Parazoarcus communis: one gene and its partner. The protein of the gene in region 1 interacts with the protein of each later gene in a pairwise test. Links are inferred from orthologs where the notes say so. Each region holds a gene or a part of one and is shown in the gene's direction. Other genes may lie near its edges.

Region 1 (6,100 bases):
GAGGAACTGGAAGAAGTCCCTTCGGGCAATACCGTCATCTTCAGCGCACACGGCGTGTCGCAAGCAGTGCGTGACGAAGCCGAGCAGCGTGGCCTGCGTGTGTTCGACGCCACCTGCCCGCTGGTCACCAAGGTGCATATCGAAGTGGCCCGCATGCGCGAACAGGGCCGGGAACTGGTCATGATCGGCCACAAGGGGCACCCGGAAGTCGAAGGCACAATGGGTCAGGTCAGGGACGGCATCCATCTCGTCGAGACCGCCAATGACGTCGCCGGCCTCACCGTTGCCGACCCCGACAAGCTCGCCTATGTCACCCAGACCACGCTGTCGGTGGACGATGCCGCGGCGATTGTTGCAGCGCTTCGCGAGCGCTTCCCGAGCATCGTTGGCCCCAAAAAGGATGACATCTGCTACGCGACCCAGAACAGGCAGGATGCCGTGAAGTTCATGACGCCATTTGCCGATGTTGTGTTCGTGGTGGGCTCGAAGAACAGCTCGAACTCTAACCGTCTGCGCGAAGTTGCCGAACTGCGCGGAGTGCCCGCCTACCTGGTGGACAACGCAGAAGGAATCGATCCAGCCTGGCTGGACGGCAAGCGACGTATCGGCGTCACCGCCGGCGCGTCTGCGCCGGAAGTCCTCGTGGAGGACGTCATCGTTCGGCTCAAGTCACTGAGTGGCGGAGCGGTACGTAACCTGGACGGCGTACCGGAGAAAGTGACCTTCCCCCTCCCCAAGGAGTTGCAGGACACGCCGTAAGGCAGATGGCTGAGGATGCGACCCTGTCCGCCCCCTTGGCCAGACCGCAACCCGGAAGCAGCCAGACGCATCGCGTGCGGGCTGCTTCCACGAGCAAACATCAGATATGCGGCTCCATGATGCGACGATAGAACTCATGGAAGTGCTGCATCCCGTCTTCGTAGGGTGACTGGTAAGGCCCCACCTCGCTGCGGCCCTCCTTCAGCAGGGCACGACGACCACGATCCATGCGCTCGCCGATCTCGTCGTCCTCGATCGCGGTCTCCATGTAGGCGGCCTGCTCGGCCTCCACGAATTCGCGCTCGAACTCGACGATATCTTCCGGATAGTAGAACTCGACCACATTGGTGGTTTTGTCGACATCGACCGGAATCAGCGTGCTCACCACCAGCACGTGCGGATACCACTCCACCATCACGTTCGGATAGTAGGTCAGCCAGATCGCACCATGTGCCGGCTTGTTCTCGCCGTAGTAATCCTGCACGGCCTTGTGCCACTTGCCGTAGGTCGCCGACCCCGGCTTGGCAAGCGAAGTGATCCCGACGCGCTGCACGGAATACCAGTCACCGAACTGCCAGGAGAGGTCGTCGCAGGTGACGAACTTGCCCAGCCCGGGATGAAAGGGTGCAACGTGGTAATCCTCAAGATAGACCTCAATGAAGGTCTTCCAGTTGTAATTGCACTCGTGAATCTCGACACGATCCAGCTTGTAGCCGGTGAAATCGAGTTCGGGCGCGACCTGCATGCCGGCAAGGTCGGCATTCGCCGAGCGCGGCCCTTTGAACAGCAGCCCCTGCCAGTCCTCGAGCGCATCGCGCCGGAGATTGAGGCAGGGATTATCCGCAAAATGAGGCGCCCCCAGCAGTGCGCCCTGCTGGTCGTAGGTCCAGCGATGAATCGGGCATACGATGTGTTCCGTCGAGCCCGACCCTTCCAGCATGATCGCCTGCCGGTGTCGGCAGACGTTGGACAGCTGATGGACGCCCGCATCGGTGCGAAACAGCAGCTTGGAATGATCAAGCCATTCAAGCGAACGGTAGTTGCCGACTTCCGGTACCATTAGCGCATGGCCAACGTACCCCGGCCCGGCATCGAAGAGGAGCTTCTTCTCCATTTCGAAAACCTTCTCGTCGAAGTACCATGAAACCGGCAGCTGCGATGCTGCCGGTGCCAATTGCGAGTTGGCCGCGATATCGGACATTACCGAACCCCCTAATCTGGACCAGAATCCGGACAAATAAACGTAATATCTTAAGCGAAGCCCCGTTTGACCGCCAGACGCCCGATCGGTTATTTTCCCGTCTTTACCCGCGCCACGTCCTGATCCATGCCAAAGTCGGCGTCAGCTCCAAAATCCTTCGAAGCCGCAGTCTCCGAACTCGAGACCATCGTCCAGCAAATGGAATCCGGCACTCTGACGCTCGAGGATGCCCTCGACCGCTACCAGCGCGGCGCCAGCCTGCTCAAGTATTGCCAGGAAACCCTGAGCAACGCCGAGCAGCGCGTCCGGGTACTCGAAGGCGATTCACTGGTCGACTTCAATCCGGCCCCGACGCGGAGCGATACATGAGCCAGAATGACTTTGCCGGCTGGATGCGCCAGATTCAGGCGCGCACCGAAACCGCGCTCGCAAAAGCCCTGCCCGCCCCGGACCTCGCCCCTGCCCGCCTCCACGAAGCGATGCGCTACGCAGTGCTGGGTGGCGGCAAACGGGTTCGCCCCCTGCTCGTTCATGCTGCGGGCGAGATCGTCGGCGCGTCTCCGTCGCACCTCGACCATGCGGCCTGCGCGGTCGAACTGATTCACGCCTATTCGCTGGTGCATGACGACATGCCCTGCATGGATGACGACGTCCTGCGCCGTGGCAAACCCACAGTGCATGTGGAATATGACGAGGCGACCGCCCTGCTGGTTGGCGATGCATTGCAAACCCTCGCGTTTCAGGTTCTCGCCGACAACCCGATCAGTGCCGCGCCTGCGGGACAGATTGCAATGATCCGTCAGCTCGCCATCGCCTCTGGTTCGCGTGGCATGGCCGGCGGCCAGGCCATCGACCTCGCCGCAGTTGGCAAGCAGTTGTCGCGTGAAGAGCTCGAGTTCATGCATGTCCACAAGACCGGCGCCCTCATTCGCGCATCAGTGCTGCTGGGCGCTCAGGCCGGCACATCGACCGAAGAGGCAGACCTCCTGCGCCTGGACCGTTACGCCAAGCTGATCGGCCTGCTGTTCCAGGTGGTCGATGACATCCTCGATGCCGAAGCCGACACGGCCACCCTCGGCAAGACCGCCGGCAAGGATGCGGACAATGACAAACCGACTTACGTCAGCCTGATCGGGCTCGATGAAGCCAAGCGCCTGTCGCGGGAAATGCTCGCCGAAGCGCATGAGGCACTGGCACCGCTCGGCGAGCGCGCCGCCCGCTTGCGTGCGCTGGCCGATTACATCGTGCATCGCCCATTCTGACTCTCACCTTCTTCTGCCGGCCCGACACATGTCTCCGTACAAAAATCTAGAACGCATCGCCTCACCCGCCGACCTGCGCGCCCTCGAACGCCGCGAACTGGGTCTCGTCGCCGATGAGCTGCGTGCGTTCCTGATTGAGTCGGTATCCAAGACCGGCGGGCATCTGTCATCGAACCTGGGTACGGTCGAACTGACGATCGCCCTGCACTACGTGTTCAACACCCCGGAAGATCGCATCGTCTGGGACGTCGGGCATCAAACCTACGGCCACAAGATCCTGACCGGCCGCCGCGAAGCGATGAGCAATCTGCGGCGCTGGGGCGGCATCTCCGGCTTTCCCCGCCGCTGCGAGAGCGAATACGACACCTTCGGCACCGCGCACTCCTCGACCTCCATCTCGGCGGCGCTCGGCATGGCCGCAGCAGCCCGCGACCGCGGCGAGGACAGGCAGTCGATTGCAGTGATCGGTGACGGCGCAATGTCGGCAGGCATGGCCTTCGAGGCACTGAACAACGCTGGCGACATGGAAGGCGTCAACCTGCTGGTGATTCTGAACGACAACGAAATGTCGATCTCGCCACCCGTCGGTGCGCTCACCAAGATTCTTGCCCGTCTGATGTCCGGCTCAACCTACAACACCGCCCGCCGCGTCGGCGAGAAAGTGCTGGGAATGGCACCTTCCGTTGCGGAGCTGGCGCGCAAGGTCGAAGAGCACGTAAAAGGCATGATCACCCCGGGCACCCTGTTCGAGGAGTTCGGCTTCCATTACTACGGCCCGATCGACGGTCACGACCTCGACGCCCTCGTGCCCACACTGCAGAACCTGCGCAAACTCAAGGGCCCGCAGTTCCTGCATGTGATCACCCGCAAGGGACAGGGTTACAAGCTCGCCGAAGCCGACCCCATCCTTTACCACGGCGTGTCAAAGTTCGACCGCAACGCCGGCATCCAGAGCAGCAAGACCGGCGGCAAGCTCACCTATACCCAGGTATTCGGTGACTGGCTGTGCGACATGGCGGCAACCGACCCGCGCGTCGTCGGCATTACGCCGGCCATGCGCGAAGGCTCGGGCCTGGTGCGTTTCGAACAGGAGTTCCCCGACCGCTACTACGATGTCGGCATCGCCGAGCAACACGCACTGACCTTCGCCGCGGGCATGGCCTGCGAAGGTTATCGGCCGGTTGTGGCAATCTATTCAACCTTCCTGCAACGCGCCTACGACCAGCTGGTGCATGACATTGCGCTGCAGAACCTGCCGGTGGTGCTGGCCGTCGATCGCGGCGGCCTGGTAGGTGCCGACGGCGCAACCCATCACGGCGCGTTCGATCTGTCCTTCCTGTCCTGCATCCCGAACATGGTGGTGATGGCGCCGGCCGACGAGAACGAATGCCGGCAGATGCTCTACACCGCGGTCTGTCACGACGGCCCCACGGCGGTGCGCTACCCGCGCGGCAGTGGCACCGGCGTTGCACCGGAAACGGCCATGACTGCACTCCCCATCGGCAAGGCCGAGACGAAACGGCAGGGCAAGCGTATCGCCCTGCTCGCCTTCGGCAGCATGGTCAATACGGCCATGGCGGTCGGCGAAACGCTCGATGCCACCGTTGTGAACATGCGCTTCATCAAGCCGCTCGATGAAGCGCTGATTGTCGAACTTGCCGCCAGCCACGACCTGCTCGTGACGATCGAGGAGAACGCCGTCATCGGCGGCGCAGGCTCGGAGGTCGCTCGTGTGCTCGAAACACTCGCCGAACGTCCGCGCATCCTGCGTTTAGGCCTTCCCGACAACTTCATCGACCATGGCGAGCAGGGACAGCTGCTGGCATCGATCGGCCTCGACAAGGACGGCATTCTCGCCAGTATTGCGAAAGCCTATCCAGGCAATAGTTGAGTAAGTTTGTCGGGATTGTTAGCATTCCAGGACTGAAAGGGCGCAGATCCCGACCACAACAGAGAACACACATGAACACCCAGGCAGCACAGGCCATTCCCGACGTCCAGAGCAGCATCGATCGCCGTGAGATTGCGATCAACAAGGTCGGGATCAAGGCGATCCGTCACCCGATCAAGGTCAGCGACAGATCGGGCGGCGTGCAGCACACCGTTGCCACTTTCAACATGTATGTCGGCCTGCCCCATAATTTCAAGGGCACCCACATGTCGCGCTTCGTTGAGATCCTCAACAGCAACGAGCGTGAGATTTCGGTCGAGTCCTTCGAGCCGATGCTGCGTGAAATGGTGACGCGCCTCGAGGCCGAAACCGGTCACGTCGAGATGAGCTTCCCCTACTTCATCAACAAGGCAGCACCGGTATCCGGCGTGCAGAGCCTGATGGATTACGAAGTCACCTTCATCGGCACCATCCACGAAGGCGGTCGCTACGAGTTCACCATGCGCATCATGGTGCCCGTCACCAGCCTGTGCCCGTGCTCGAAGAAGATCTCCGAATACGGCGCGCACAACCAGCGCTCGCATGTCACGGTCACCGCAACGCTGAACGACCATCTGTGGATCGAGGACGTCGTGCAGTTGGTGGAAGGCCAGGCCTCGTGCGAAGTCTATGGGCTGCTCAAGCGCCCCGACGAAAAGTACGTCACCGAGCGCGCATACGACAACCCGAAGTTCGTCGAGGACATGGTGCGCGACGTCGCCGGCCTGCTCAATCACGAGCAGCGCATCGACGCCTACGCGGTCGAATCGGAAAACTTCGAATCGATCCACAACCACTCGGCTTACGCACTCATCGAACGGGACAAGCGCCTGCCGGCCTGACACAGATGACACTGCCCGCCGTCCCGTTGTCGGTGCTCGATCTTGCGCCGGTCCCTCAGGGCAGCACGCCTGCCGACGCTTTACGCAACACGACCGAGCTTGCACG
Region 2 (5,952 bases), 590 kb from region 1 along the record:
ACCTGCGCGCCGACCTGAGCGATGACGGCAAGCAACTTCGCATCGATAGCGTCCGGGTCGGCAGTCTGAGCCTTCCGCCACAATCGGTGTTGCCACTCATCCAGGTGCTTGCGGGCATCGGCGGATATGCCGAGGAATGGCGCCTCGTCCGCAGTTCTGTCGGGCGCATTGCGATTGCGGCCAGCGGCAACAGGGTGGACATTGCCTATGTATGGCTGCCCGAACTCCTCAGCCGCGCACGCGCACTGGCGCTTCCGAGCGAAACCACACAACAGCTCGAAGCCGCTCAGCGCGACCTTGCGGGGCTGCTGGGTTTCCGCGCGCAAGGACAGGCACTGCCCCTGCCTGCGGTACTCAAACCCATGCTGCAGGGGGGTGACGACGCGTCCCTTGCCCGCCGTCGTGCCGCACTCCTCGTCCTAGCCAGCTATCTGGCAGGACGCGACCTTGCCGCAGTCATTCCCGAAGCGGCCGCATGGCCGCGTCCGTCACGCCGGGAACTGACGCTTCACGGTCGCGAGGACACCGCTCAGCATTTCATCATCTCGGCCGCACTTTCGGCTTGGGCAGGCGAGCCGATCGCCGATGCCATCGGCCTGTACAAGGAGCTCGAGGACGCCCGTAGCGGCAGCGGATTCTCCTTCGCCGACCTTGCTGCAGATCGTGCAGGCACCCGCTTCGGAAAGCTGCTCACCGACGATCCGGCACGCATCGACACCGTGTTCGCTGCGCCCGTACGCGACGCCGATCTCGTGCCCATCCTTCGCGGTCTACCCGAGTACATTGCAGAGGCGGAATTCCGCCGCCGCTTCGGCAACACCGAGAGCGCCCCCTACCGTCAACTGGTCGCAGAAGTCGAGCGCCGCATCAGCGCCCTGCCGCTGTATCGCTGACCGCCACGCCCGAACGCATCGCTGCCCCCATTGGCACATGGCGGGCATCCCGTCAGCTGGGGTAGACTCCACGGTTTAGTGTCCATCCCTTCCGGAATTCCATGGCCCAATATGTAATGTCGATGCTCCGCGTGAGCAAGATCGTTCCGCCCAAGCGTCAGATCATCAAGGATATTTCCCTGTCCTTCTTCCCCGGCGCCAAGATCGGCCTGCTCGGCCTCAACGGCTCGGGCAAATCCACCGTGCTGCGCATCATGGCCGGCGTCGACAAGGAATACGAAGGCGAAGTCCAGCATCTCGCCGGTCAGCGCATCGGCTACCTTGCACAGGAACCCGAGCTCGACCCCGCCAAGACGGTGAAGGAAGAGGTCGAGTCCGGCCTCGGCGAGATCGTCGAAGCACGGCAGAAGCTGGAGGAAATCTACGCCGCCTATGCCGAACCCGACGCCGATTTCGACAAGCTTGCCGAAGACCAGGCCAAGTACGAGAACATCCTGTCCTCCGCCGGCGCTGATATCGAAACGCAAATGGAAATCGCTGCCGACGCGCTGCGCCTGCCGCCCTGGGAAGCCGTTGTCGGCAACCTGTCCGGCGGTGAAAAGCGCCGCGTTGCGCTGTGCAAACTGCTGCTGTCACGCCCCGACATGCTCCTGCTCGACGAACCCACCAACCACCTCGACGCCGAATCGGTCGAGTGGCTGGAGCAGTTCCTCACCCGCTTCCCCGGCACCGTGGTCGCCGTCACCCACGACCGCTACTTCCTCGACAACGCCGCCGAGTGGATTCTCGAACTCGACCGCGGACACGGCATCCCCTGGAAGGGCAACTACTCGTCCTGGCTGGAGCAGAAGGGCGAGCGCCTGGCGCAGGAGAGCAAGCAGGAAGCCGCGCACCAGAAGGCGATGAAGACCGAACTCGAGTGGGCACGCTCCAACCCGAAGGCACGTCAGGCCAAGTCCAAGGCCCGTCTGGCACGCTACGAGGAAATGACCACGGTCGAGTACCAGAAGCGCAACGAAACCCACGAGATCTTCATTCCGCCCGGCGAGCGCCTCGGCGACAAGGTCATCGAGTTCAACGACGTTTCCAAGGCCTTTGGCGACAAGCTGCTGATGGACAAGGTCAGCTTCAGCATTCCGCCCGGCGCCATCGTCGGCGTGATCGGCCCCAACGGCGCGGGTAAGTCGACCCTGTTCAAGATGATTCAGAGCCTGGACAAGCCCGACAGCGGCGAGGTCGTCATCGGCTCCACGGTGAAGATCGCCGCCGTCGACCAGTCGCGCGAAGGTCTGGCCAACGACAAGACCGTGTTCGAGGCCGTCTCAGACGGCGCCGACATCCTCACCGTCGGCCGCTTCGAAATGCCCAGCCGCGCCTATATCGGCCGCTTCAACTTCAAGGGTGGCGACCAGCAGAAGATCGTTGGCAACCTGTCGGGCGGCGAACGTGGTCGTCTGCATCTGGCCAAGACCCTGATCGCCGGCGGCAACGTGCTGCTGCTCGACGAACCGTCCAACGACCTCGACGTCGAAACCTTGCGTGCGCTCGAAGACGCGCTGCTCGAATTCGCCGGCTGCGCGATGATCATCTCGCACGATCGCTGGTTCCTCGACCGTATCTGTACCCACATCCTCGCGGCCGAGGGCGACTCGCAGTGGACCTTCTTCGCTGGCAACTATCAGGAATACGAAGAAGACAAGCGCAAGCGTCTGGGTGAAGAAGGCGCCAAGCCCAAGCGTATCCGCTACAAGCCGATCTCGCGTTAAGCGGGCTTCGCTGCACCAGGAAGAGACCGCCGGCAATCCCGGCGGTCTCTTCATGTCAGAACATTTTTCGGGATCTCCACCATGCCCAGTATCGGCACTCCACTCTCCCCCACCGCCACCCGCGTGCTGCTGTGCGGCTCGGGTGAACTCGGCAAGGAAGTTGCCATCGAACTGCAACGCTTTGGTTGCGAGGTGATCGCGGTCGATCGCTACGCCAACGCGCCCGCGATGCAGGTCGCGCATCGCAGCCATGTCATCAGCATGCTCGACGGCGCAGCCCTGCGTGCAGTGATCGAACAGGAGAAGCCGCACTACATCGTGCCGGAGATCGAGGCCATCGCCACTGCGACCCTCGTCGAGCTCGAGGCCGAAGGCTACACGGTGATCCCCACCGCACGTGCGGCCCAGTTGACGATGAACCGCGAGGGCATCCGCCGCCTCGCCGCAGAGACGCTCGGTCTGCCCACCTCGCCCTACCGCTTCGCAGACAGCTTCGAAGACTATGCGGCGGCAGTCGAAGCCCTCGGTTTCCCATGTGTGGTCAAACCGATCATGAGCTCCTCAGGCAAGGGCCAGAGCCTGCTGCGCGGCGCAGACGACGTACACAAAGCCTGGGATTACGCCCAGGAAGGCGGCCGCGCCGGCAAGGGCCGGGTCATCGTCGAAGGCTTCATCGATTTCGACTACGAGATCACCCTGCTCACCGTGCGCCACGCCGGCGGCACCACCTTCTGCGCCCCCGTCGGTCATCGTCAGGAGAAAGGCGACTACCAGGAATCGTGGCAGCCGCAGCCGATGACAGCGGAAGCGATTGCCGCCTCCGAGCGCATCGCACTGGCCGTCACCGAGGCATTGGGCGGACGCGGCCTGTTCGGGGTGGAGCTTTTCATCAAGGGCAACGACGTGTGGTTCAGCGAAGTCTCACCGCGCCCGCACGACACCGGCCTGGTCACCCTGATCTCGCAGGACCTGTCCGAGTTCGCGCTCCATGCGCGAGCCATTCTAGGCCTCCCGATCCCGGCCATCCGCCAGCACGGCCCGGCAGCGTCCGCAGTGATCCTGGTCGAAGGCGATTCGACCCAGCCGGTGTTCGGCAATCTCGACGCTGCCCTGAGCGAGCCCGATACCGCCCTGCGGCTGTTCGGCAAACCCGAGATCAAGGGCCAGCGCCGCATGGGTGTCGCGCTCGCACTCGACACCAGTATCGAGGACGCGCGCGCAAAGGCATTGCGGGCTGCGAGCGCAGTCAGCATCGAGCGCTGAACGCAGGACGGCCGGCAGACGGTTTCGTCGCCGGCCGTATGCGGGCATACTGAAGGCGTTGTGCGCTGCAACGTCGATCGCCGCAAGTTCGTTCAGGCCACGACGGCGATGGTCGCACCCCGGACTCACCGACATGACTCGATACAATGGAGCCGCCATGAGCCCACCCCCCAGCGAATCGGCCGCTAGCGCCGACGTCCTGCCCGACTACCTGCGAAAAACCTATACCTGGGCCTACCTCAGCCACCGTACTCTGCCCTGGCTGGACCGCAGCGTGGTGGTGTCCGCGATTCTGTGGGGCAATGCCGGACGCCTGATGCGCGCGGCGGTGGCGGAGTTTTCGCCCGGGCAGCGCGTGTTGCAGGCCGCCTGCGTATATGGCGCGTTCTCACCGATGCTAGCCGCACGCGTCGGCGAAAACGGCGCGCTCGATGTCGTCGACGTGGCCCCGATCCAGATCGCCAATGTGCGCAGGAAACTGGCCGCGCATACCCACGCCCGTGCCCGCCTGGCCGATCTGAGCGAGCCGCTGGGCAGCACGACCTATGACGGGGTGTGCTGTTTCTTTCTGCTGCACGAAGTCCCTGAAGACCAGCGCCGGAAGATCGTCGACAACCTGCTCGCCGCAGTCGAACCCGGCGGCAAGGCGGTGTTTGTCGATTATCATCGCTGCGCGCGCTGGAACCCGCTTGCTCCGGTGATGAACCTGGTGTTCCGGACGCTGGAGCCCTACGCACCTTCCTTGCTCGACACCCCGATTGAATCGATGTCGGGCCGCGCTGGCGAGTTCGACTGGACACACCGCACCCTGTTCGGCGGGCTGTACCAGCATGTTGTCGCCATTCGCCGCAAGGCCTGACCGCTACCGCCAAAACATCCGGAAACTGACATGACCTACGAAGAACATCTGGACGAAGTCTGCACCCTGCTCTACGAGAATTTCGGCCAAAGCGAAGAAGACGCCGTTGCGATGGTGATGCGTGCGCAGGAAGATGAGTTCTTCAGCGGCCACGACGACGATCCGTCGATCTGCACCAAGGAACGCGCGGACCTCGACGCCCGCGCAGTGTTCAAGAAATACGGGCCGGCCCCCAAGCGCAAGCGCTGAGAACCGACCCCGCCCCCGACACCGCGCTCAGGCGGCAGCGCGGGAAATCGGCGTGGCGTTCTGCATACGCTTGAGTTCGGGCACGCAGGAGCCGCAGTTGGTGCCGCAGCGGGTTCGCGCCTGCAGGGCATCGAGCGACTCGCCGGCGCGGAAGGCCGCCAGGATGTCGTCTTCCGACACGTCGAAGCAGTTGCAGATCACCTTTCCACGCATCACCTTGCCCGCGGGCGGCTGCGTGACCGGCGCCAGCAGCCAGTTGCGCACCGGCGCAGCGGATTCGCGCCTGACCATCAGATCGGTCAGCCAGTCCGACGCCAGCGCCTCACCCGCCAGACGAACGGCCGTCAGCCGGTCGCCATCCACGCGCGCATGCTTTGCGATGTCACGACGGCTGTCGCTGTAGCTCAGAGTCTTGAGCGGATCGTCCAGTCCGAGCGCACGATCGAGTTCGGCCAGCAGCGCCGGTTCGATATGCTCGCAGCGCGCCTTGAGCACCACCACCGGATGTTCGCGTCCGGCCAGGGTCAGACTGGCATAGGGGAAGCCCGACAGCAGGGGTCTCAGGCGCTCCATCAGCGCATGCGGATTGTCCGCGCCGGCCTCGCCGCTTGCGCGCATTGCCACCAGCGTGTGAGCGGCCACGAAGGCCTCGACCTGTACCGCTGCATGCTTCAGTTCGGGCTGCTTCGAATGCGGATCGAACTTCGACGGCATCAGCGTGTTCGAGCCCAGCCCGGACATCGCGTTACCGCCCCAGTGCATCGGCAGGAAACACTGCCCCGCGCGCACGGTGGTCGATTCCAGCGCCTTGACCACCATCGTGCCGCCACGCGCACGCACCGTCACCAGATCACCGTCCTTCAGCCTGCGCCGCGCGAGATCCTCGGGGTGCATGTGCAGCAGCGGCTCCTGCTCGTGGTTG

What was found.
Region 2: the proteins of CEW87_RS20555 (region 1) and purT interact in binary tests that used the Escherichia coli proteins (3 or more experiments, as listed by UniProt). The link is inferred for Parazoarcus communis from one-to-one orthologs.

What each region holds. Positions count from the first base shown.
Region 1 is NZ_CP022188.1:4,515,936-4,522,035, forward strand. Bases 1,315-4,273 are described here. They hold CEW87_RS20555 (polyprenyl synthetase family protein), read left to right. Parts: upstream 1,315-2,325; coding sequence 2,326-3,222; downstream 3,223-4,273. Other genes in these bases: CEW87_RS20545 (aromatic ring-hydroxylating oxygenase subunit alpha), read right to left, coding at 1,315-1,960; CEW87_RS20550 (exodeoxyribonuclease VII small subunit), read left to right, coding at 2,087-2,329; dxs (1-deoxy-D-xylulose-5-phosphate synthase), read left to right, coding at 3,251-4,273. Also shown: ispH (4-hydroxy-3-methylbut-2-enyl diphosphate reductase), read left to right, coding at 1-759; more of CEW87_RS20545, read right to left, coding at 860-1,314; more of dxs, read left to right, coding at 4,274-5,113; GTP cyclohydrolase FolE2, read left to right, coding at 5,185-5,994; CEW87_RS20570 (LLM class flavin-dependent oxidoreductase), read left to right, coding at 6,000-6,100.
Region 2 is NZ_CP022188.1:3,920,919-3,926,870, forward strand. What follows is about bases 2,021-4,831. They hold purT (formate-dependent phosphoribosylglycinamide formyltransferase), read left to right. Parts: upstream 2,021-2,740; coding sequence 2,741-3,922; downstream 3,923-4,831. Other genes in these bases: ettA (energy-dependent translational throttle protein EttA), read left to right, coding at 2,021-2,659; rquA (rhodoquinone biosynthesis methyltransferase RquA), read left to right, coding at 4,080-4,781; CEW87_RS17920 (hypothetical protein), read left to right, coding at 4,812-4,831. Also shown: CEW87_RS17900 (hypothetical protein), read left to right, coding at 1-893; more of ettA, read left to right, coding at 995-2,020; more of CEW87_RS17920, read left to right, coding at 4,832-5,030; CEW87_RS17925 (nitrate reductase), read right to left, coding at 5,058-5,952. UniProt on the Escherichia coli protein: Involved in the de novo purine biosynthesis. Catalyzes the transfer of formate to 5-phospho-ribosyl-glycinamide (GAR), producing 5-phospho-ribosyl-N-formylglycinamide (FGAR). Formate is provided by PurU via hydrolysis of 10-formyl-tetrahydrofolate.